3 regions of the Paenibacillus sp. Negev47 genome follow, and region 3 is predicted to be linked to each of the others. Evidence: predicted binding sites of a transcription regulator. Region 3 holds the regulator's gene; each other region holds the start of a gene.
What was found. The regulator Rex, encoded in region 3, represses fermentation and respiration genes when NADH is low (regulators of the CRP and FNR family bind a similar motif). The targets are predictions, from matches to a motif close to TTGTGAAATATTTCACAA.
Positions count from the first base shown of each region.

Region 1: a site for Rex is predicted at 2,107-2,124, ahead of nadA (quinolinate synthase NadA). Genes of this name have one in related genera too.
Region 2: a site for Rex is predicted at 6,068-6,085, ahead of adhE (bifunctional acetaldehyde-CoA/alcohol dehydrogenase). Genes of this name have one in related genera too.

Region 1 covers NZ_CM177754.1:63,948-71,798, forward strand. The annotation lists gene ftsH (ATP-dependent zinc metalloprotease FtsH) at 1-1,897, shown strand, start outside; gene nadA (quinolinate synthase NadA) at 2,196-3,134, shown strand; gene nadB (L-aspartate oxidase) at 3,170-4,795, shown strand; gene nadC (carboxylating nicotinate-nucleotide diphosphorylase) at 4,792-5,658, shown strand; gene AC4G47_RS00325 (type III pantothenate kinase) at 5,665-6,435, shown strand; gene hslO (Hsp33 family molecular chaperone HslO) at 6,509-7,429, shown strand; gene AC4G47_RS00335 (peptidylprolyl isomerase) at 7,453-7,851, shown strand, end outside.
Region 2 covers NZ_CM177754.1:2,179,983-2,187,833, reverse strand. The annotation lists gene pflA (pyruvate formate-lyase-activating protein) at 1-233, opposite strand, end outside; gene pflB (formate C-acetyltransferase) at 323-2,581, opposite strand; gene adhE (bifunctional acetaldehyde-CoA/alcohol dehydrogenase) at 3,375-5,987, opposite strand; gene AC4G47_RS09995 (Crp/Fnr family transcriptional regulator) at 6,420-7,136, shown strand; gene AC4G47_RS09990 (hypothetical protein) at 7,227-7,851, opposite strand, start outside.
Region 3 covers NZ_CM177754.1:2,405,391-2,413,241, forward strand. The annotation lists gene dinG (ATP-dependent DNA helicase DinG) at 27-2,888, shown strand; gene AC4G47_RS11115 (redox-sensing transcriptional repressor Rex) at 3,102-3,755, shown strand; gene AC4G47_RS11120 (amidohydrolase) at 3,742-5,046, shown strand; gene AC4G47_RS11125 (hypothetical protein) at 5,086-5,616, shown strand; gene AC4G47_RS11130 (hypothetical protein) at 5,916-6,443, shown strand; gene AC4G47_RS11135 (AAA family ATPase) at 6,436-7,851, shown strand, end outside.

The DNA.
Region 1 (7,851 bases), 2.3 Mb from region 3:
TGAATTGACGGTTCAATTCAACGGTCAAACGTATCTCGTGACCGGTCAATACAAGAAGGCACCTGACGGCGCCAAATCAGAAAATTTCTCAACGTATATTCCTCCTACGGATGAGGCAATTAGTGAGCTTGTAGCTGCAAGTGAAACTAACAATTTCCAATATCATCAGGAGCCGATGAAAGGTGACAGCATCTGGTTGACGTTGCTGACTTCCTTTATTCCTTTGATCATTATGTTCCTGCTGTTCTTCTTCCTGTTTAATCAGGCTCAAGGCGGCGGCGGTAAAGTAATGAACTTTGGTAAAAGCCGTGCTCGTCTCTACAACGAAGAGAAGAAGCGGGTTACATTTGAAGACGTTGCGGGTGCTGACGAAGAGAAACAGGAACTTGTTGAGGTTGTAGACTTCCTCAAGGACCCTCGTAAGTTCGCAGCAGTAGGTGCACGGATTCCTAAGGGCGTATTACTCGTAGGGCCTCCAGGTACCGGTAAAACATTGCTCGCTCGTGCCGTAGCCGGTGAAGCGGGTGTACCATTCTTCACTATTTCAGGTTCTGACTTCGTGGAAATGTTTGTCGGTGTCGGTGCATCACGTGTACGTGATTTGTTTGAAAATGCGAAGAAAAATGCCCCATGTATCATCTTTATCGATGAGATTGATGCTGTAGGACGTCAGCGTGGTGCTGGTCTCGGTGGTGGTCACGATGAACGTGAACAGACACTCAACCAATTGCTCGTTGAGATGGACGGATTCGGAGTTAACGAAGGTATTATCATCATAGCCGCAACGAACCGGGCAGATATTTTGGACCCTGCCTTGCTGCGTCCTGGACGTTTTGACCGTCAAATTACGGTTGATCGCCCTGATGTAAGAGGTCGTGAAGCTGTCCTGAAAGTACATTCCCGTAATAAACCACTGACCAAAGATGTGAAGATGGATATTATCGCGAAACGTACAACAGGCTTCTCTGGTGCAGATTTGGAAAATCTCTTGAACGAAGCAGCATTGATTGCAGCACGTCGTAACCGAAAAGATATTTCCATGAAGGAAGTTGACGAAGCGATAGACCGTGTCATCGTTGGTACGGAGAAGAAAAGCCGTGTCATCAGTGATCGCGAGAAACGAATCGTTGCTTATCATGAAGCAGGTCATACCATCGTAGGATACTTCCTGGAACATGCTGATATGGTACATAAAGTGACCATTATTCCGCGCGGACGTGCGGGTGGATATGTAATCATGTTGCCAAAAGAAGACCGTATGCTGGTTACCAAGCAGGAATTGCTGGATAAAGTAACCGGACTTCTCGGGGGTCGTGTAGCTGAAGAATTGTTCATCGGAGAAATTGGTACTGGTGCATACAGTGACTTCCAGCAAGCGACAGGTATTGTTCGCAGCATGGTTATGGAGTACGGTATGAGTGAGAAATTGGGACCTATGCAATTCGGAAGTTCACAAGGACAGGTATTCCTTGGTCGGGATATCGGCCATGAACAGAATTACTCGGATTCCATTGCTTATGAGATTGATCAGGAAATGCAACGCTTTATCAATGACTGTTATGAGAAGTGTAAGGACTTGCTTGTTAAACATTCAAAAGAGATGCATCTGATCGCTCAGACTTTGCTTGAGGTTGAGACTTTGGAAATGGATCAGATCAAACAATTGATCGAAACAGGTTCTTTGACTCCAAAAGCAGAGAATGACAATGACGGTGAAGGTACGCCAACTGAAGGCGGAGAGCCAATCATTGACAACATCGGTGATGTGCGTGTCCGTATTCAAGGTAAAGATGAAACGCCTGAGCCACCAGCCGGAGATATTCCGAACGAAGCTCCGAATCTGGAAAAGGGTAATAACAATAACCCGGATGATGGCGGAACGAAGCCAACGTCTTAATGCATAATACATCTGGCTATACTAGCAGGTGAAATCAAGAGAGCCCTCGGGCTCTCTTTTTTTGTCCATTATTTTAAAAGAGGATAGATAAAGATAAACGGGAGTTAGATGGCGAACCAGTTAGCAAACGGGTGGTTACGGCGTTGTTCTGGGCCTTTTTCATTTATTGACAGAGTCATGAACGTTGTGTAAATTAGTTGTTAAACCGCTTGTGATTCGTTTCTCAAGCGAAGATAACGACTAGGTTGGCCCTACGAAACAGCGCATGACGCTGTCCCGATAAAGGAGAGGATCACAGGTGGAAGCTCTGGCTTTAGAGCGCAAGGCTGAGATGAACCGCGAACTGCGTGCGCGGCTGATGGAATTGAAGAAGGAACGTAATGCCATTATTCTTGCCCATTATTATCAACGTGACGAGGTACAGGAGGTTGCTGACTTCCGTGGAGATTCGTTTCTATTAGCCCAGAAGGCAGCACAGACCGATGCAGATGTGATCGTTTTCTGTGGTGTTCACTTTATGGGTGAAAGCGCTAAAATTCTGGCGCCGAACAAAACAGTTATTATCCCGGACGAACGTGCGGGTTGCCCAATGGCAGATATGGTGAATGTGGATGGACTTCGCAAATTGAAGGCACAACACCCTAATGCCAAGGTTGTCACTTATATCAACTCCTCGGCTGAGATCAAGGCAGAGACCGATATCTGTTGTACATCGGCGAATGCAGTTCGGGTTATTCAATCGGTAGATTCCGACGAAATTATCTGGGTACCGGATAAAAACTTGGGGCATTACGTCCAGCAGCATACTGACAAGAAAATGATTATCTGGGAAGGCTACTGCAACACTCACGACATGCTCACAGTCAAAGATGTAGTGGAGATGAGAGCCAAGCATCCGAATGCAGAGTTTGTTGTCCATCCAGAGTGCCGTCCCGAGGTTGTAGAGATGGGTGATTTTGTAGGCAGTACAACAGCCATCTTGGAGTATTGCAAAAATTCATCAGCGAAGGAATTTATCGTAGGTACGGAAGATGGTACAGGATATCAACTTCGCTTGGATAGTCCGGATAAACAGTTTCATTTTGCTACCAAATTCCTCGTATGTCCTAACATGAAGGTCAACAACTTGAAGAAACTGGTTAAATGCCTGGAAACGATGAAGCCGCAGATCTATGTGCCACCGGCCGTTGCCGACAAAGCCAGAGAATCATTAGAGCGTATGTTATTGGTGAAGTAGGATGCGCTACTCTTGCTCCAAGACAGGTGAATAACATGATACCGCAATATTTAGTTGATTTTGATCTATCTGCGCTACCCACGGTAGAAACGGATGTACTGGTTATAGGCTCAGGGATTGCTGGTTTGTTTACCGCTATTAAAGCAAGTGAACAACAACGTGTATTAATGATCACGAAGAAGTCATTACTTGAAAGTAACACCCGGTATGCGCAGGGAGGCATCGCTGCGGTTATTGCTGAAGATGACTCACCTGCTTACCACTTGCAGGACACACTTGTTGCAGGAGCGGGCTTATGCCGCTCCGAGGCGGTAGAGGTATTGGTGAATGAGGGGCCGGACGGTGTGAAGGAACTGATTCGTTTAGGTACGTTGTTTGACCTGGAGAACGGCGAGTTGGCGTTGACGCAGGAAGGTGCGCACAGCCACCGCCGTATTTTGCATGCCAACGGGGATGCAACGGGATATGAGATTGTACGTGCGCTTGCCGTCGAAGTGAATGAACATCCCGGAATTGAAGTATGGGATGAGCATTTTGTGATTGATCTGATTACGGATCGAGATCGAGGGGAATGCATCGGCGCTCTGATTCAGAAGGACGATGGATCGCAAGTTTTCGTGAAGGCACAGGCAACTGTTCTCTGCTCTGGTGGGGCAGGACAACTGTACCGATATACGACAAATCCGGATGTAGCTACTGCCGATGGTGTAGCAATGGCCTATCGGGCTGGGGCTATCGTTCGTGACATGGAATTTATTCAATTTCACCCTACCTCTCTTTGTTACCCGGGGGCCCCACGTTTCCTTGTGTCAGAAGCCGTGCGCGGTGAGGGAGCATTTTTGCGCAATGTGAAGGGTGAACGCTTCATGGATCGATATCATGCCCAGCTTGAACTGGCACCACGCGATATTGTGGCACGAGCGATTGTTAGTGAGATGGAGTCTACCAACAGCACCTTTGTGTACCTGGATATTACGCATGAACAGCCAGAGATGATCAAGCATCGGTTCCCTACCATATATGAGACTTGTATGCGTTATGGATTAGATATGACAACGGATTGGATTCCCGTTGCACCTGCTGCCCATTACATGATGGGCGGAGTGAAAACGGATCTAAGTGGAGAGAGCAGCATCCCCCGGTTATTTGCTTGTGGAGAGGTATCGTCCACAGGAGTGCATGGAGCTAACCGTCTGGCAAGCAACTCTTTGTCTGAAGCAATTGTATTTGGCCAGAGAATTGTAGATCGCATTCAATCTCTTCCTCCGCTTGGTTCATTAAGAGGGGATACGTCTTCTTCTGTGGACATGAGTAAGAAGATGAGCAAAGAGCAAAGGCCGATATCCGAAAGACGCTTACGACTACAGAAAATGATGGTTCGTCAGGTAGGCTTGCGCCGGAATGGTGAGAATCTGCAGAAGGCCATGGACAAGCTGCACCAGGAATTGCAGTTTTTTGATCAGACACTCACCCATAAGGAAGAGTTAGAGTACGCCAACCTTCTGACCTGTGCCTGGTTAGTTACCAGCGGAGCATTGCACCGCGAGGAGAGTCGGGGGGCTCACTATCGTGAGGATTTCCCGGCACGTGATGATGTCGTATGGCAGAAGCATAGTCTGCAGCAGCGAGAACAAGCGATTGTGGAGGAATTGATGTCATGATACGAAATGGATATAATGATGGGCTTATCGAATCAATCAGAAACTGGCTTCGTGAAGATGTCGGTGCAGGTGACGTTACAACGAGTGTGACGATTCCAGCAGGCAATCAATCCAAGGCCATTATACATGCCAAGGATAATGGCATTATAGCAGGAATGACCGTAGCCGAACTCGTATTTCAGGTAGTCGATCCCGAACTTGTATTTACGCCTAAGGTAATAGACGGAGACAAGGTTACGCATGGCACGACTCTAGCCGAGGTAGAGGGAAGTACACATTCACTGCTTACAGGTGAACGACTGGCACTCAATTTGCTGCAACGTATGTCGGGAATTGCTACTCGCACGCGTGCCTATGTGGATGTACTGGATGGCCTGGAAACAAGGTTGGTGGATACACGCAAAACAACGCCGGGTCACCGGTTACTTGAGAAGTATGCGGTACGTATAGGTGGAGGAGCGAATCATCGGTTTGGACTGTACGATGCTGTTATGATTAAGGATAACCACATCAAGGGTGCAGGCGGAATTACCGAAGCAGTGCAACGTGCACGAACAGTTATTCCACACACGATGACGATTGAAGTGGAGACTGAAAATCTGGAGCAGGTGAGAGAAGCCTTGCAAGCCAGGGCAGATATCATTATGCTGGATAACATGCATCCAGATCGGATGCGTGAAGCAGTAGAACTCATTCGTGAGCAGGCTCCACATGTGAAGATAGAAGCATCAGGTAACGTCTCCCTCAAGACCATTCGTGGTATTGCAGAGAGCGGTGTGGATGTAATTTCGGTTGGCAGGTTAACCTATTCTTTTGAGAGCCTGGATATCAGCCTGGATTTAAATGAAAAGAAAGAGGGGTGAACCTCTTTGATTTTAGTTGTAGACGTGGGGAACAGCAATATGGTGCTCGGCGTATATCAAGGCCGGGAGTTGCTGCACCACTTTCGTCTGAGTACATCACGTCAGTCAACAGTGGATGAATACGGCGTATTGATTTATAATTTATTTCATATGTCCGGCATCAGGGCAAGCGACATCGAAGGTGTAATCATCTCATCTGTGGTTCCGCCACTGGTGAATGTAATCGAAGCGATGTGTGAAAAATATGTAGGCAAAAAACCGCTACTTGTTGGGCCTGGTATCAAAACCGGCCTGAACCTGCGATACGAAAATCCGCGTGAAGTGGGTGCAGATCGCATTGTTAATGCAGTAGCAGCCGTTGAGAAGTATGGCGGCCCTCTCGTCGTGGTCGATTTCGGTACTGCAACGACCTTTGACTGTATTGACGAGAAAGGTCATTACCTGGGGGGAGCTATTGTACCTGGCATTCACATTGCCACCGAAGCGCTCTATGAGCGGGCATCCAAGTTACCTCGTATTGAACTGGAGAAACCCAAGAAGGTGATTGGTCGTAATACTATTCATGCGATGCAAGCGGGCATTATATTTGGCTATGCAGGGCAGGTAGATGGTATTGTAGAGCGTATTCGCGAAGAAATGGGAGCCAGGCCCAGAGTTATTGCAACGGGTGGTCTCGCTACACTGATTGCAGAAGAAACCCGTAGTATAGAGGAAGTTGATCCGCTTCTTACGCTTGAAGGGCTGCGTATTATATATGAGCGGAACCGGGAAAGGTGAGCTTAGAGACGGCATACAGCGGGCTGAGATTACAGCTTAAGTGTTGTGCCGTTTTTTCTGTGTTACGACTATAATGGCGATACGCCAAAGGAGGCTGAATGACTTGGAAAACAACAACAAGCATGACCGGTTAATTCGTGGTACAGCAATGAATGGAAAGGTAAGGGCCTTTGCTGTCCAGACTACGGAACTGGTTGAGGAACTACGCAGAAGACACGATACGTTTCCCACGGCTACAGCTGCCATGGGGCGTACGGTTACAACAGCAGCTATTATGGGTGCGATGCTCAAAGGTGATGAAAAGCTAACGATACAAGTCAATGGGGATGGTCCAATTGGACAGATCGTAGCCGATGCCAATGCCAAAGGCGAGGTTCGGGGGTATGTTTCTAATCCACACGTACATCTGCCAAGCAATAGTATGGGCAAACTGGATGTTGCAGGCGCGGTTGGAACCGAAGGCTTCATTAACATAACCAAGGATTTGGGACTGAAAGAGCCATACCGTGGCAGTGTGCCCATTATTTCAGGAGAACTTGGCGAAGACTTTACGTACTATTTTGCCCAATCGGAGCAGACACCTTCTGCTGTAGGGGTAGGTGTACTCGTCGATACGGATAATTCCGTTATTGTCGCAGGTGGATTCATTATGCAACTGTTGCCGGGTTTGACAGATCAAGAGATCACGGCGATCGAAAATGCCATTGGCGCGTTGCCGCCAGTGACAACGTTGCTGGATCAGGGGCTTGAACTGGAAGAGTTGCTTCGCCGGCTACTGCCAGATGTACAGGTAATGGAAGGATTGGATATTCAATTCAGCTGTGAGTGTTCACGTGAGCGGGTAGAGAAGACGCTGATCAGCCTGGGCCAAACGGAGATGGAGCAATTAATTGAAGAAGAGGGCCGAGCTGAAGTGGTTTGCCAATTCTGTAATGAAGCTTACGAATTTAACAAAGAACAACTTGAGACCATCCTAGAGCAAGCCAAGAACTGATCTATGCGGGGACGGGATGCGGAATGACAAGACAGGAAAAAGGGTTGTGGACGGCCGTAATTGTCTTGACACTGGGCATGCTGGTCATGGGTACAGTGATGGCCATGCATGGTCTCAGACAGGGTAAAGACGAGACAGATGCATCCCATGATGCCAATACGGAAGAAGGAAGCACCGTAGCGACAATCAACGGAGAAGTCATCACGGACAAGGAGTGGACCGACGCGCTGAAAAAACGTTACGGCAGTGAGTTGTTACTCCAGATGCTGAATCGTAAAGCTGTATATGCCGAAGCAATTGAACGCAAGCTGATCGTCACCCCCCAAGAGATCGCAAGGGAACTGGCTGCCGCGATGGAGGGGTACGATTCAGAAAATTCGTATTTTGATGAAATGAAGTCCCAATTAGGTCTGTCAAAACAG
Region 2 (7,851 bases), 230 kb from region 3:
CCCCCAGATATCGTGAGCCCGCCTCCGGAGCTGCGGTAGTAGGATAGATACGGCTCAATTTCAGCCAGTACCTCCTCTAGCGTCATTTCTTTTCCACCATCCAGCGCCCATGTATCAGGGTTGTGGCAATATTGACACTTGAGTAGACATCCTTGCATAAAAAGCACGAAGCGGATGCCTGGGCCGTCAACCGTCCCGAAAGTTTCGAGTGAATGAATATGTCCTTTAACCATGCTGCCTCTTCCTTTCTGTATCCGCATCCGCTGTGCGTTTAATATGATTTGGAATGCCTTGCTCTAGCGGTCCTCTACTTGCAAATTACTTACATCGAGCCATGGAACGTACGGTTGATTACATCCAACTGTTGTTCACGAGTCAGTTTAATGAAGTTAACAGCATATCCGGATACCCGGACAGTCAGTTGTGGATAGTTTTCCGGGTGATCCATCGCATCAATCAATTGTTGACGATCAAATACGTTAACGTTCAGGTGATGAGCGTTTTGACCGAAGTAACCGTCCATCATCGCAGTCAGGTTGGATTTACGTGTAGTCTCCTCTTTACCCAATGCTTTTGGCACGATGGAGAAGGTATTGGAAATACCGTCAAGACTGTGTTCATAAGGCAATTTGGCTACAGAGCCAAGGGATGCCAGTGCACCTTTTTTGTCACGACCATGCATTGGGTTCGCACCTGGAGCAAATGGTTCACCTGCTTTACGACCATCCGGTGTAGTCCCTGTTTTCTTACCGTATACCACGTTGGAAGTGATCGTCAGAACGGATTGTGTTGGCACTGCGTTACGGTAAGCTTTGTGCTTGCGAATCATGCCCATGAAGTTCTCGACCAGTTCAACAGCAATGCTGTCTACGCTGTCTTCATTGTTACCGTAACAAGGGAAGTCTCCTTCGATTTCGAAATCAACAGCGATGCCTTGTTCGTTACGAATTGGTTTAACTTTGGCATATTTGATCGCACTCAGTGAATCTGCTGTAACCGACAGACCCGCGATACCACAAGCCATCGTACGTACAATGTCACGGTCATGCAATGCCATTTCGATCCGCTCATAGCTGTATTTATCGTGCATGTAGTGAATGACGTTGAGAGTGTTCATGTACAGCTTCGCCAGCCACTCCATCATTGGTTTGAAGCGTTTCATGACTTCATTGTAATCCAGCACTTCGCTTGTAATGGCAGGATACTCAGGTCCGACCTGTGCTCCGGATTTCTCATCACGACCACCGTTGATCGCATACAGGAGAGCTTTTGCCAGGTTGGCACGAGCGCCGAAAAATTGCATTTGTTTCCCGATCTTCATCGCTGATACACAGCAAGCAATACCGTAATCGTCTCCGTAGATCGGACGCATCAGATCATCATTCTCATACTGGATTGAACTGGTTTCGATGGAAACCTTGCTGCAATAATCTTTGAAAGCTTCCGGAAGTTTCGTGGACCAAAGTACAGTCAGGTTTGGCTCTGGTGCAGGGCCCAGGTTGTTCAGCGTATGCAGGAAACGGAAGCTGTTTTTGGTTACGCGTGTTTCGCCATTCACAGACATACCGCCGATGGACTCCGTTACCCATGTTGGATCTCCACTGAACAGTTCGTTGTAATCCGGTGTACGCAAGAATTTGACAATCCGCAGTTTCATGACGAAATGATCAACCAATTCCTGTGCCTGTTCTTCGGAAAGAATGCCTTCTTGCAGGTCACGTTCAATGTAGATATCCAGGAAAGAAGATACACGTCCAAGTGACATCGCAGCACCATTCTGTTCTTTGATCGCAGCGAGATAACCGAAGTACAACCATTGGAACGCTTCTTTCGCTGTCGTCGCTGGCAAGGAAATATCGAATCCGTGCATATCACCCAATTGCTTCAATTCTTGCAATGCACGAATCTGCTCAGACAATTCTTCCCGCAGACGAATGACATCTTCATCAATGACATCAACTTCGAGTGCATTCAATTCACCTTTTTTGTTACGAATCAGGAAGTCTACCCCGTACAAAGCTACACGACGATAGTCACCGATGATCCGGCCACGGCCGTAAGCATCTGGCAGACCCGTGATAATTCCTGCTTTACGCGCTGCACGCATGTCGGAAGTATAAGCATCGAAAACCCCTTGGTTATGCGTTTTGCGAATGTTTGTAAATATATCAATCACGCCTTGTGGCATTTCAAAGCCATATGCCTCACATGCGTCGATCATCATGCGGATTCCGCCTGTTGGTTGAATGGAACGTTTGAACGGAGCATCGGTCTGAACGCCGACAATCTGCTCTTTGGATTGATCCAGATAACCGGGTTGGTGAGAAATAATAGTACCTGGTGTGTTCACGTCAACATCAAGGACACCACCGTTATCACGTTCTTTTTTGGTCAGATCAGATACGATCTCCCACAATTCTTTGGTATTCTGGGTTGCACCTGCGAGAAACGCTTCGTCACCGTAATACGGAGACAAGTTGTGTGCCAGAAAATCATTCACATCGACGGATTTGGTCCATGTTCCTTTGGTAAAGTTTCTCCAGCCTGTTTGTTGTTTGACATCTTTTTCAATCACCGACATCGTAATCCCTCCACTAATTTGGATTTCTGGACACATAACATGTTGCTTCATTCGTATCATTGTGTGCCCAGAGCCGCGATTAATGTGAATTGTTTCACATAAACCGGATCATGTTCTCTCTACCTGGGAACCGGAACCGCGGGATGAATGTTTTCCTTACATTTTCAGTATACGTCTTGGGGCTTTCATCATCTGTGATTTTTGTCACAAAGTCAGTGAACTCACTCACTCCACCTACGATTTGTCCCATTGAACCGAAACTTTACACAGGATCACTGCGTGGCAGAACAACCTTCCAATCGCTGTTATCCCCAGATTTTTTTGATTCCCTTTCGAAAAGGGAAAATCCGGTGATAAAGGCGAACGCTTCGCTTTTTCAGGTTATTTCTGCCCCTCCGTTGTCGTGTAAAGGGATTGTTCAAAAGGCCACATCGCGGATTCCGTGTAACCTCTTTAGAACCGAACCATTGCTTCTCTATACTCGGAGCAAACCAAATCTTAAAATAGACCCTGAAAAACAGATGCTTTGCTCTTCCGTTTTCTGCCCTCTTCGTTATTTTGTGAACATCTGGCTCAAACAGCCACATCACGGATTCCATGTAACCTCTTAGAACCGAACCATTGCTCCTCTATACTCGGAGCAAATCAAATCTTAAAATAGACCCTGAAAAACAGATGCTTTGCTCTTCTGTTTTTCTGCCCTCTTCGTTATCGTGTGAAAGACGGCAATCGGGGCCCCCCATCTCGGAGAACCCTGATCCTCTTGCCGTAAGGCACGCTTAGTTCTAATTCCTTATTCAAACTTTCCGTAGAAAGCGTTACGGTACACATCAGCCAATTCAGTTACCAGCGGCAACTTCGGATTGGCGGTTGTACATTGGTCTTCGAAGGCACGGTCTGCCAGATAATCCACATGTGCTTCAAAGTCTTTGGCATCAAATCCGATTTCCTGGAACGATTCTTCAATGCCCAATGTTTTGTTCAGATTACGGATGGCATTGATGAGACTGGTTACCCCTTCTTCTGTCGTGCGAGCAGGCAATCCCAAGATACGGGCAATTTCGGCATAACGCTCATCCGCTACAAAGTGCGAATATTTCGGGAACGATGCGAATTTGGTCGGTTTTTTCGCGTTGTAACGGATAACGTGCGGCATCAGGATTGCATTGGTGCGTCCGTGTGCAGTGTGGTACTGACCGCCCCATTTGTGCGCCAAGCTGTGGTTAATGCCCAGGAATGCGTTGGCAAACGCCATACCGGCAATCGTGGAAGCATTATGCATTTTCTCACGTGCCAGTTTATCTCCTTGTAGCGCAGATTGCTCCAGGTATTGGAACACCAGTTGAATGGCTTTGATCGCAAGTCCATCCGTGTAATCATTCGCCATGACAGACACATAAGCTTCAATCGCGTGTGTCAATACGTCCATCCCTGTATCTGCAACGGCTGTTCTAGGCAAGGAGTATACGAATTCCGGGTCGACAATCGCTACGTCTGGAGTCAGCTCATAGTCGGCCAATGGATATTTGGTGTTACCTTGATTTTTGTCTGTGATAACCGCGAACGATGTCACTTCAGAACCTGTACCGGATGTGGTTGGAATCGCTACAAATTTCGCTTTTACGCCGAGACGTGGATATTTGTAGATCCGTTTGCGGATATCCATGAATTTCTGTTTCAGGTCGTTGAAGTCGGTATCAGGATATTCATAGAACAACCACATCGCTTTGGCAGCATCCATCGGTGATCCACCGCCGAGTGCAATAATACAGTCCGGTTGGAAGCGGCGCATCATTTCCGTTCCGCGATCTACCGTTGTTGTGGATGGATCTGGCTCTACATCGGAGAATACTTCGATCGCTACTGGCATTTGGCGTTGACGAAGATAATGTTCTACCTTTTCTACATAACCAAGTTTCACCATCATGGCATCCGTAATAATCGCAACACGTGTGATGTCAGGCATTTTGGCAAGATACTGCGTTGCCCCTTTTTCGAAGTAGACTTTGTTCGGCACTTTGAACCATTGCATATTCACGGTACGGCGAGCCACCCTTTTCACATTGATTAAGTTCACAGCGGTTACGTTGGAAGAAGTCGAGTTACGTCCGTATGATCCGCATCCCAGTGTCAATGACGGCATGTTCGTGTTGTAGATATCCCCTATCGCACCGTGTGTGGATGGTGAGTTCACAATAATCCGTCCGGTTTGCAGACGATCTGCGAATTTGCCGATCACTTCTTCATTTGTTGAGTGGATAACCGAGGAGTGACCCATGCCGCCAAAAGCAACTACTTCTGCCGCACGCTCAATGCCCTCTGCTGCCGTTTTGACTTTGTAACAAGCGAGTACCGGACTTAATTTCTCAGCCGACAATGGGAATTTCGTACCTACCCCTTCAATCTCGGCCACGAGAATTTTGGTGCCTGCCGGAACTTCAATGCCGCATAACTTCGCAATGCTCACCGCTGATTGACCAACAATCGCCGGGTTCACCGCACATTTCTCGGCATTAATCGCACCTGCTGTCAATTTAGCTGCTTCATCTTTGTTAACAAAGTAACAACCGTTCGCAATCATTTTTTTCTTCACTTGATCGAAGATCGGTTCTTCAATGATTACCGCTTGCTCGGAAGCACAGATCATGCCATTATCGAAGGACTTCGACAGAATCAAATCCGTAACTGCCTGATTAATATCCGCGCTTTTCTCGATAAAGCAAGGCACGTTACCTGGTCCTACGCCCAGTGCAGGTTTACCACAGCTGTACGCTGCACGTACCATCCCTGATCCGCCTGTTGCCAGAATGAGAGCCACATCATTGTGATTCATCAGTTCGTTCGTGCGATCCATGGAAGGATCATCAATCCACTGAATACAATCTGCTGGTGCACCATGTTTCACAGCCGCTTCCAGCAGGATTTTAGCAGCTTCCCGGCTACAATTCTGTGCAGATGGGTGGAAACCGAAGATGATTGGGTTACGCGTCTTGATGGAGATCAGTGCTTTAAACATCGTCGTTGATGTTGGGTTCGTGACGGGTGTAATCCCCATAATAATACCGACCGGCTCCGCAATTTTCTGGAAGCTCTCATATTCGTTATCTTCAATCACACCTACGGTTTTGTCATACTTGATGCTGTGGTACACATATTCTGTTGCAAATATATTTTTGGTGATTTTATCCTCATACACTCCGCGGCCTGTTTCTTCTACGGCCATCTTGGCGAGCATCATGTGTTTATCCAGACCCGCAAGCGCCATGGCTTGCACAATCCGGTCAATCTGCTTCTGGTCCATCTTCATAAATGCGGCGTGTGCTTTGTTCGCTTTGTCGATTAACGTTTGAATATACTGACCTGCTGTCGGTTCTTTTGCTGGGGCGACTTCGTTCTTTACAGCCATCTCCCTCATCCTCCTAAAGGTTCGTATTAGTTTGTCTCTCTCGTTTACATTCACATCGTACCATAGCCAAAAACGTAATCATGTGATTTTTTTCACAAAGTATAACAAATTTAAATTTAGTTTTGTAATGTCTGCTAACAAGTTGATTTCCTCTTCCTATAATAAGTGTAGGGCTATCGAACACATCCTTCCCCATTAAAAGTGAATTTAATCACAATGTTTGAAATTTCGCCATTTTTGATGCCTTCCCATGCCCCCCAAAAGGTAAGTTTAGGTATATACTGAACTTAAAAATTGAACCACCGCAATTTGTACCGTCCTTCCTCCCGGCCGAGATGACCCTGATCAGGACGGCAACGGTTTGCGGCGAACCTCGGAGGCTACTGCAAGCTACAGAAGGCCGTCCGATGGACATAAAGGGGAGATAGACTTATGAGAGAACTAACGACTGTACTGGAAAAGCGCGGCAATACCAACTGTTTCTCGGAAGCAAATTTCAACCATCTGCTGGTTACAATGAAAGATAGAACCTATCCGGAAGGTACCCACCTGTATTGGGAAGGAGACGTCTCTGACAAACTTTATTATATGAAACGGGGTCGTGCCCAGATCACCAAATCCACGGATGAGGGCAAGGAACTGATCATGTACATGTATCAGTCCGGTGATATGATCGGCCAGGCTGATCCCTTCTTTGGCTCCAAGCATAGCTTTTCAGCGGAAGTGCTGGAAGACAGTGAGATTGGTGTACTGGAGCACAAAGACCTGGAAATGCTGATCTGCCAGCATTGTGACTTCGCGATCGACTTTATGAAATGGATGGGCATCCACCACCGGTTGACACAGACCAAGTTCCGGGACCTCATGTTATATGGCAAACCGGGTGCGCTCTGCTCCACCCTCATTCGGTTGTCGAATTCGTATGGCGAGCCTCATGGAGAGCATGTCATTATTCACAAAAAGATTACCCACACGGATCTCTCCAATATGATTGGAGCTACTCGTGAAAGTGTAAACCGCATGTTAAGCGATTTGCGCAAGAAAGATGCAATTGAATATGACAATGGCATGATTGTCATCAAAGATCTGAAGATGCTGCAAGGGATCTGTCACTGTGAACTTTGCCCGAACGAGATCTGTCGTATTTAATCTTCGATTATGCTATGCAGAATGTCGCTTATATATCTTTGAATGAAAAAAGCCCATTCCTCTGCAGAGGGATTGGGCTTTGTTGTATGCTTAGGATGCACTGGTCAATTCAAGCTTAACCGCATCACGTGGATTCAATTTCATGTCCAAACCATTTTCCATTAATTCCTTGTCGTTCACCATAATGACCCACCGCTGATTCATGCGGGGCGTAACATTCTCGACCGAAACGACAAATTTGTTATTCTCCGACATTCTCACAATCCCACTGGACTTCAAGACATCGCGAACTGTGCATTCCTGAACATAGACGCCAGCATATTGACGATTGAGAGTTGGCATAATGTTTCCACCGCTCACCTTGAGTAACGTTGTCTGGTATGCAACGCCATCCCCCCCACTGTCAGCGGCTTTCACGTAAATGATCACTTCATCTTTGGCATGAAGCTCCATGTCCCAATCTTCCTGTTCAATATCCTTGCCGTTCAATTTGACAGCCCAGCTAAGCGAAGAATCTAGAGAGACTTCACCAACAGATTGAATCCGTTTGCCATCCGCTGTAAAATCAACCAGTCCGCTATTCAGTAATGCTTTTTTGAGTGTCAAACCCTCACTAAAATCTCGCTTAATGGACTTCGTTGCATCAGGCAAAAACGTACTTCCATCTACAGCCACTGTAATCGTATTCGTTGTTTCTGTCTCTTTCACAATTGGC
Region 3 (7,851 bases):
TGGAATGGAAGGGACCGTACATTGCAATGAAATTTGCCGTATTGGATTTCGAAACAACCGGCACGCAGTCCGACGGTGAGATTATACAAGCCGGACTTGCCATCATAGATCATGACTACAGCATAACTCAAATATATAGTTCTTATGTGAACCCTGGTGTACCGATTCCCCCGTTTATTTCGGGGTTAACGGGTATTACCGATGAAGATGTAGCGGACGCTCCATCACTCGAAGAGATGATGATGGAAATGGTTCCGCTGCTTAATGATGTGGTTCTTGTTGGACACAATGTAGCTTTTGATTTTCACTTTTTGCAGAATGCTCTCGACCGTTGCGGTTATTTACCGTTCACTGGTCGCATTCTGGACACGATTGATTTTCTGAAGATTACGTTCCCATCACTTGGTTCTTATCAACTCGGTTATGTATCTTCTGAATTTGGCTTTCAGCATGATCGCCCTCATCAGGCAGACAGTGATGCACTGGCGACAGCTTATGTGCTGCTCAAGTGTCTGGATGAGTTGAAGGAATTACCGCTCATAACGATTCAGCGGCTCAGTGACCTGTTTGCACCAGAAGACAGTGACTTGGGTTGGTTCTTGGACGGAATGCGCAGTGAGAAGGAATCAGAGCCGATTCAGGACCTGGACGGACATGCCTATTATCGTCAGCTTGCTCTTAATGTGAGTGATTGGACCGATATTGGTGCACCACGCGATGAGCGGGAGGGTAACCCCCTCGATGGTGTAAGCTTTGAACAGTTTATGGACCAGGTCCGAGAGAATCTGAAGGATACGCTGGATCATTATGAAGAGCGTGAGGCGCAGACTCAGATGTTCAGCAGTGTAAGGCAAGCCCTGGACGAAGAGAAACATCTCTTGATTGAGGCTGGAACAGGGACTGGTAAATCTCTGGGTTATCTATTACCTGCTATTTACGAAAGTGTGAAGCAAGAACAGAAAGTCATGGTCAGCACCCATACGATCAATCTGCAGGAGCAATTGAGAGAGCGGGACATTCCGATGCTGACTCAAGTGGTTCCGTTTCCGTTTAAGGCTGCTGTATTCAAAGGACGTGGACATTACCTCTGCCTGCGCAAATTTGAACACAAAATCAATAAACGTGAATTCGCTACCCCGAAAGAGGATTATTTCACAGCGGCTCAGATGATTGTCTGGCTTACGCAGACCGAAACCGGAGATGATGAGGAACTTAATCTTAGCGGACGCGGAGGAGACTTCTGGGAGACGGTACAGAGCGAATCCGAGTCCTGTCTGGGTAGATCCTGTCCATGGTTCCGCAAATGTTTCTACCATCGCGCCAAACATGAGGCAGGGTTGTCGGATATCGTAATTACGAATCACTCTAAATTATTTACGGATGTAAAAGCAGCGCATCAGTTACTGCCAGCCTATGAGAGTCTTGTGATCGATGAGGCACATCATCTGGAGGATGTCGCTGGTAAGCATCTTGGAATGCATATGAAATATTTTACCTTGGTTCATACACTGACTCGCCTGTTTAAAGACAGTCGTAATGGTCAGCTGCCTATGCTTCGTTCGCAGTTATCCGGGCATGAAAATTCGGTGCAATGGGGCTCAATGGTGGATCAGATGTTCCCACTCGCTCTTGAAGTTAAGGAGCTATGGGATCGAATGAGTGATGCCTTGTTCGGCCTTTTACCTGAACGAAGTGATGCTTCACCAGGAGAAACGGGGCAATTTTCCCTGCGTCTGAAGGCATCTCAGAAACCGGCCAAATGGCAGGAATTGCAGGATCTGGAGAACCAGATCTATGTGACATTAGGCGATTTGGTTCGCAAAGGGGACAAATTGCTGCTTGAGGTGAAAGAAGATCAGGATGATTATCAATCAGATAGCCTGATCACGGACATTACAGGTCTGCTGAAAGATCTGACCACATTGAAGGAGAATCTGCGGTTCTTCATGCGTATGGATGATGCCAAAACGGTGTACTGGATGGAAGCCAGCGGCCAGTTCCGCAGTAAATCTCTCCAGCTGTATGCCGTACCTGTAGATGTCAGTGCACAACTTAAGGATTTGTTTTTCGACAAAAAGAAAAGCGTTGTGCTTACATCGGCTACGCTCTCTGTAGATAAGTCATTCCAGTTCATGATTGAACAGCTTGGCTTGCAGGAAGCCTCCGAGAATAATCGGCTGTTAACGTCGATGCTGCCATCACCTTTCAATTATCGCGATCAGGCACTTCTGGTGATTCCGCGTGATTTTCCAAGTGTGAAAGGCAGTGTGGGTGATGCGCACTTTGTCAATATGCTGGTGCACTCACTCGCAGAGACTGCAATTGCCACTCGTGGACGCATGATGGTTCTGTTTACTTCATACAAGATGCTGCGACAGGTCTATGATCCGCTGAAGGAGGCTCTGTCTGGTAACGATATCTCTTTGCTGGGGCAAGGCGTTGACAGTGGAAGTCGCTCCAAATTGACTCGCAGGTTCCAGGAGGCAAAAGCTACGGTGCTTCTGGGCACAAGCAGCTTCTGGGAGGGTGTAGATATCCCGGGAGAAGCGCTAACCTGTCTCGCTATCGTGCGCCTGCCTTTCCAACCACCAAATCATCCGTTGGTGGAAGCCAAGAGTGAGTTGCTTCAGGAGCAAAAGAAAAATCCGTTCCTGAAACTGTCCGTGCCGCAAGCGGTCATTCGTTTCAAGCAAGGATTTGGCCGATTGGTGCGTACAGCGAAGGACAGAGGTATTGTCATTGTTTATGATACAAGGGTGATTGAAGCGTATTATGGTAAATTCTTCTTATATTCATTACCTGGTCCCAAAATGGAGCATATGCTCACAGAGCAGATGGTTCCACGAATTACCGAGTGGTTGGAAAAACCTGCTAAAGAACAAGAATAATCGGTTGTTTTGTTCGTTATATCATTGCATGACGCTACAGTTTGGCGTTAAACTTTATGAGATCTTTCGGATCAACACAGCTGCACGTAAGAACTTATAACCTAAATCACAAGGAGCATTCTGTATAAAAAGTCACTTCTATCTTTGAATTTATACAGAGTGCTCATCTTTTCATCTACTATTTTATCGTGGCCATGGTAAGGGGGAGCAAGAATGAAATCAGATAAAATTTCGGAAGCGGTGGTACGACGTCTGCCTGTGTACTTGCGATATTTGAGCGAGTTGCATCAGCGTGAGGTGGCTACTGTTTCCTCTCAAGAACTCGGACAGAGGCTGGATCTGAATCCAGCCCAAATTCGAAAAGACCTGGCTTACTTCGGTGATTTTGGTCGTAAAGGGATCGGGTATGATGTATCCTATTTGATCGAGAAGATTCGTCACATTCTCAAGATTGATCAGCAAATTAATGTAGCTCTGGTAGGAGCGGGTAATCTCGGACAGGCCTTGTCCAACTACAACGCATATCTGAAAGACAATATGAAGATTGTTGCTGTATTCGATGCATACGGACCGAAGATTGGCAGTCAAATCAACAGTTTGACGGTGAAACCAATGAATGAATTGACGGAAGCGGTGCAAACGGACAATATCCGCATCGGAATTATCACGGTTCCAGATACGGAAGCCCAAAATGTAGCCGATCAGCTAATTGAATCGGGAATTGAAGCAATTCTTAATTTTGCGCCAACAATTCTAAAAACACCGCCGCATATCCGCATTCACCATGCTGATTTTACGACGGATCTGCTTAGTTTGGCCTATTACTTGGAGACTGGAAAGGACGAAGAGGAAGATGACAACAAATAGATGGGTAATCCACAACGGTAAATTTGCCGTTAATGAAGGCGCAACATGGAATGTGGTTCAAGGTTACATGGTTGTCGAGAATGACAAGATTGTGCATATTGGTGAGACATTGCCGGATGGAGACGAAAATTGTACCAAAGTGGATGGAAAAGGATTGTTCTTCCTGCCGGGTCTGATCAATACGCATGGTCATGCAGCGATGTCGCTGCTCAGAGGACATGGAGACGATCTTGCGCTGCAAGTATGGTTGCAGGAAAAAATGTGGCCGATGGAAGCGAAGATGACTTCACAAGATGTATACTGGGGAACTTCGCTATCGGTGCTTGAAATGTTGAAAGGTGGAACTACAGCCTTCCTGGACATGTATGATCACATGGATCAGGTTGCCAAAGTCGTGGAACAGTCCGGCGTTAGAGCAGCATTGGCACGCGGTGTCATTGGGCTGTGCTCGGAAGAAGAGCAATTGCGGAAGCTGGAGGAGTCGGCTGCTTTTGCGCGTGAGTGGAATGGACAGGCAGATGGACGTATTACAACCGTAATCTCGCCACACGCGCCATATACTTGCCCTCCTGACTACATAGAGAAGCTTGTACAGGTTGCGAACGACCTAAACCTTCCTCTCCATACACATATGTCGGAAACGCTTCGTGAAGTGGAGCAGAACGTGGCTGATTATGGCCTGCGTCCTGTGGCACATCTGGAGAAACTGGGCTTTTTCTCCCGTCCATCCCTGGTTGCACATGCGGTGCATCTGAATGATGAAGAGATTGAGATTCTGGCCCGTCATGATGTGGCTGTATCCCATAACCCGGGTAGTAACCTGAAACTTGCTTCAGGTGTTGCACGGGTACCTGCTTTGCTGAAAGCGGGAGTTACCGTGTCACTCGGAACAGACGGACCGGCAAGCAACAACAACCTGGATATGTTCGAGGAAATGAGACTGGCTGCATTGATTCATAAAGGCGTGTCCGGTGACCCGACTGCAGTGCCTGCAGGAGAAGCATTACTGCTTGGCACGTCATACGGTGCCAAATCCATCTTCTTAAACAATACTGGAGCACTTCAGGTCGGCATGAAGGCTGATTTTATCGCCCTGGACATTGAACAGGCACATTTCTATCCACATACAGACCTGATCTCGCATACGATCTATTCGGCTTCTGCCAAAGATGTAGAGCACGTATGGGTGGATGGGAAGCAAGTGGTGAAGCATGGCGAATGTCTGACGCTGGATGAAGAGCGCATTTTGCGTGAGTCTCAATTGGCATTTGATGGTCTGCTTGCTCGTTAATTGCAGGACAGAGCATCATAGGGAAAGGAAGTTCGGCTTTTGAAGAAAAAAAAGAAGTGGATATGGATTTCGCTACTTGCACTGGTTCTGATTCTGTTTGGACTTCAGCGTTATTACGTCTATGTCACGCAGGACCAGCGCAAGGAAGAAGCGCTCGCCATAGAGGTAGCACAGGAGCAACTGGGCATTACATCCTATAATGAATTGCGAAAGTACATTTGGGGAGATAAAGAAGGCTCTGATAACATCTACTGGACCCTGATCGGCAAAAACAAGGATAACCAGGATGTTATGGTCTGGGTGAAATTCGATGCAAACAATCAACCTGCTACGGGTGCAAACGCTATACACAGCGAGTTGCTGCAGAATGGCATGTCCGAAACGCAGATACGCAATCGCTTTAGTTCTGAAGTTCCTGCCGGTGAAATTAAAAGAATCATGCCCGGAGTTGTGAATGGAATATATGTGTGGCAAGTGTATTATAAAGACGGTACGCATAACCACTATCGCTTTTATCGTTTTAGCAATGGAGAACAGGTGGACCTGGTCTACACACTACCGAACAGTTAGAACAAATAGCGTGATTCGACTAGTAAATTTTGAAATGAAAGAACCGGCAGGCGGATATCCGACTGAACCGGTTCTTTGTGTTGTCTGTAAACATATTTGATTTAAATAGTTAAAATTAATAATTTATTCATATTTTCGCCTTCGAAATTGTATATACGATGTGATATACTCAGATATGTACTCGAAGTTACATTCAAAACAAATAGTCCTGTCGGAATTTTAGCAGGAGTCTATGTGCACATATTCGTTTATACCAATAAGCCAGTAGGTTAGGCCAAAATCTGGGAGGGGTAATTCACTTGAAGCTAAAAGTATTGCCTATTGCTTTAACTGCCGTCATTTCAGCCGTTGTGTTGTTTGGAGGTTGGTTTGTGTATCGACAGGTGGCTGTGCAGAATCCGATTGAAAAGATGGTTACCCAGTACGATGGAGTCAATGACGTTCAATTAACTATTAACCGCAATGACGTACAATTGAAACTGGATTTGCAACCCGATGTTGATTTGGGCAGACTGGTACAATATATTCACAAAGAAGGACAGACCTTGATTGGAACACGTTCACTAAAATTGGATGTTGTGGATCATTCCAGTGAAGCACTGGAAAGTTGGTGGGGTGATGCGATGTTTACCGTAGCTCAGGCGATGGAGAACAAGCAGTACACCGAGATTACACCAACGTTGTCGAAGATGGCGACGAATGGTATGAAGGTAAATACAGCTATGGATGACAACAATGTATATGTCAGTCTCAGAGACGGAGATGCCAGCAAGTTTATTATTCTGCCGCGTGTGCCCGGTCAGATAGGAGTGTGGCCTAATGCCTAAGTGGACAAAAGAAGTTGCCATCGGATTTTTTCCCGTGTTGATCATTTTCCTTGCTTTTACTGGTGTTAATATTGTTCCGATTCTGATTGCAGCGGTGATTGTCGGAGCTTTGCTGTTCATGATGCAAATGCGAGGCGGGATTACAGTAGGCGCTGCACAGGAACGTAAACGGAAGAAAAAAGGACCTTCCAAGCTTACTTTTGAAGAAATTGGAGGTCAGGACAGTGCCAAGCAGGAATTGCGTGAAGCACTTGACTTTCTCATCAAACATGAAGAAATCCGCAAGTTCGGGATTCGCCCGTTAAAAGGGATTTTGCTGACGGGCCCTCCAGGAACGGGGAAAACGTTGATGGCGAAGGCTGCTGCCCATTACACGGATTCTGTTTTCGTAGCAGCAGCGGGTAGTGAATTCGTGGAAATGTATGTGGGTGTGGGTGCCAGCAGAATTCGGGATTTGTTCAAGGACGCGAGAACCCGTGCCACCAAGGAAAATAAGGAAAATGCTATTATCTTTATCGATGAGATCGATGTCATCGGGGGTAAACGTGAAGGTGGTCAACAGCGTGAATATGATCAGACCCTGAATCAACTCCTGACGGAAATGGATGGAATCTATTCTTCTGATACGCCAAGAATTCTGGTTATCGCTGCAACGAACCGCAAGGAAATGCTGGATAGCGCTCTGACGCGCCCGGGACGTTTTGACCGCCACATTCAAGTGGACTTGCCTGACAAGAAGGGCAGAAAGCATATTCTGGAACTGCATGCGGTGAATAAACCTCTGATGAAAGAAGTTAATCTGGAGAAGACAGCTGAAGAATCGTATGGTTTCTCCGGTGCACAACTCGAAAGTGTTATGAACGAAGCAGCAATATACGCCATGCGGGACGGGCTGTTGAACATTGAACAGCGGCACTTGTCCCTGGCTATTGATAAAGTCATGATGGGTGAGAAGACAGACCGTGAGTCCAGTGTGGAAGAGAAGAAAAGGGTCGCCATTCATGAATTGGGACATGCCATTATGGCTGAACTCGTTCGTCCAGGCAGTGTTAGTCAGGTGGCACTTAGTCCGCGTGGTCAGGCGCTAGGATATGTACGTCACAACCCGCAACAGGAACAGTTCCTCTATACGAAGCGCTTCCTGGAAGAGCAGATCATGATTGCACTCGGAGGAGCCGCTGCGGAGGAAATGTACTACGGTGGACGTTCCACTGGGTCACGCAATGACTTTGATCAGGCAACCAATGTCGTACAGACCATGATGGCTTCGGGATTGACTTCACTTGGTATTGTGAACATGGATATGGTTACAACCGAAGAACTCATGCGGGAGAATAAATTGATTCTGCAAGATCTGATGGAACAGACGAAGCGATTGCTTGAAGAACAACGGACAATTTTCGACAAC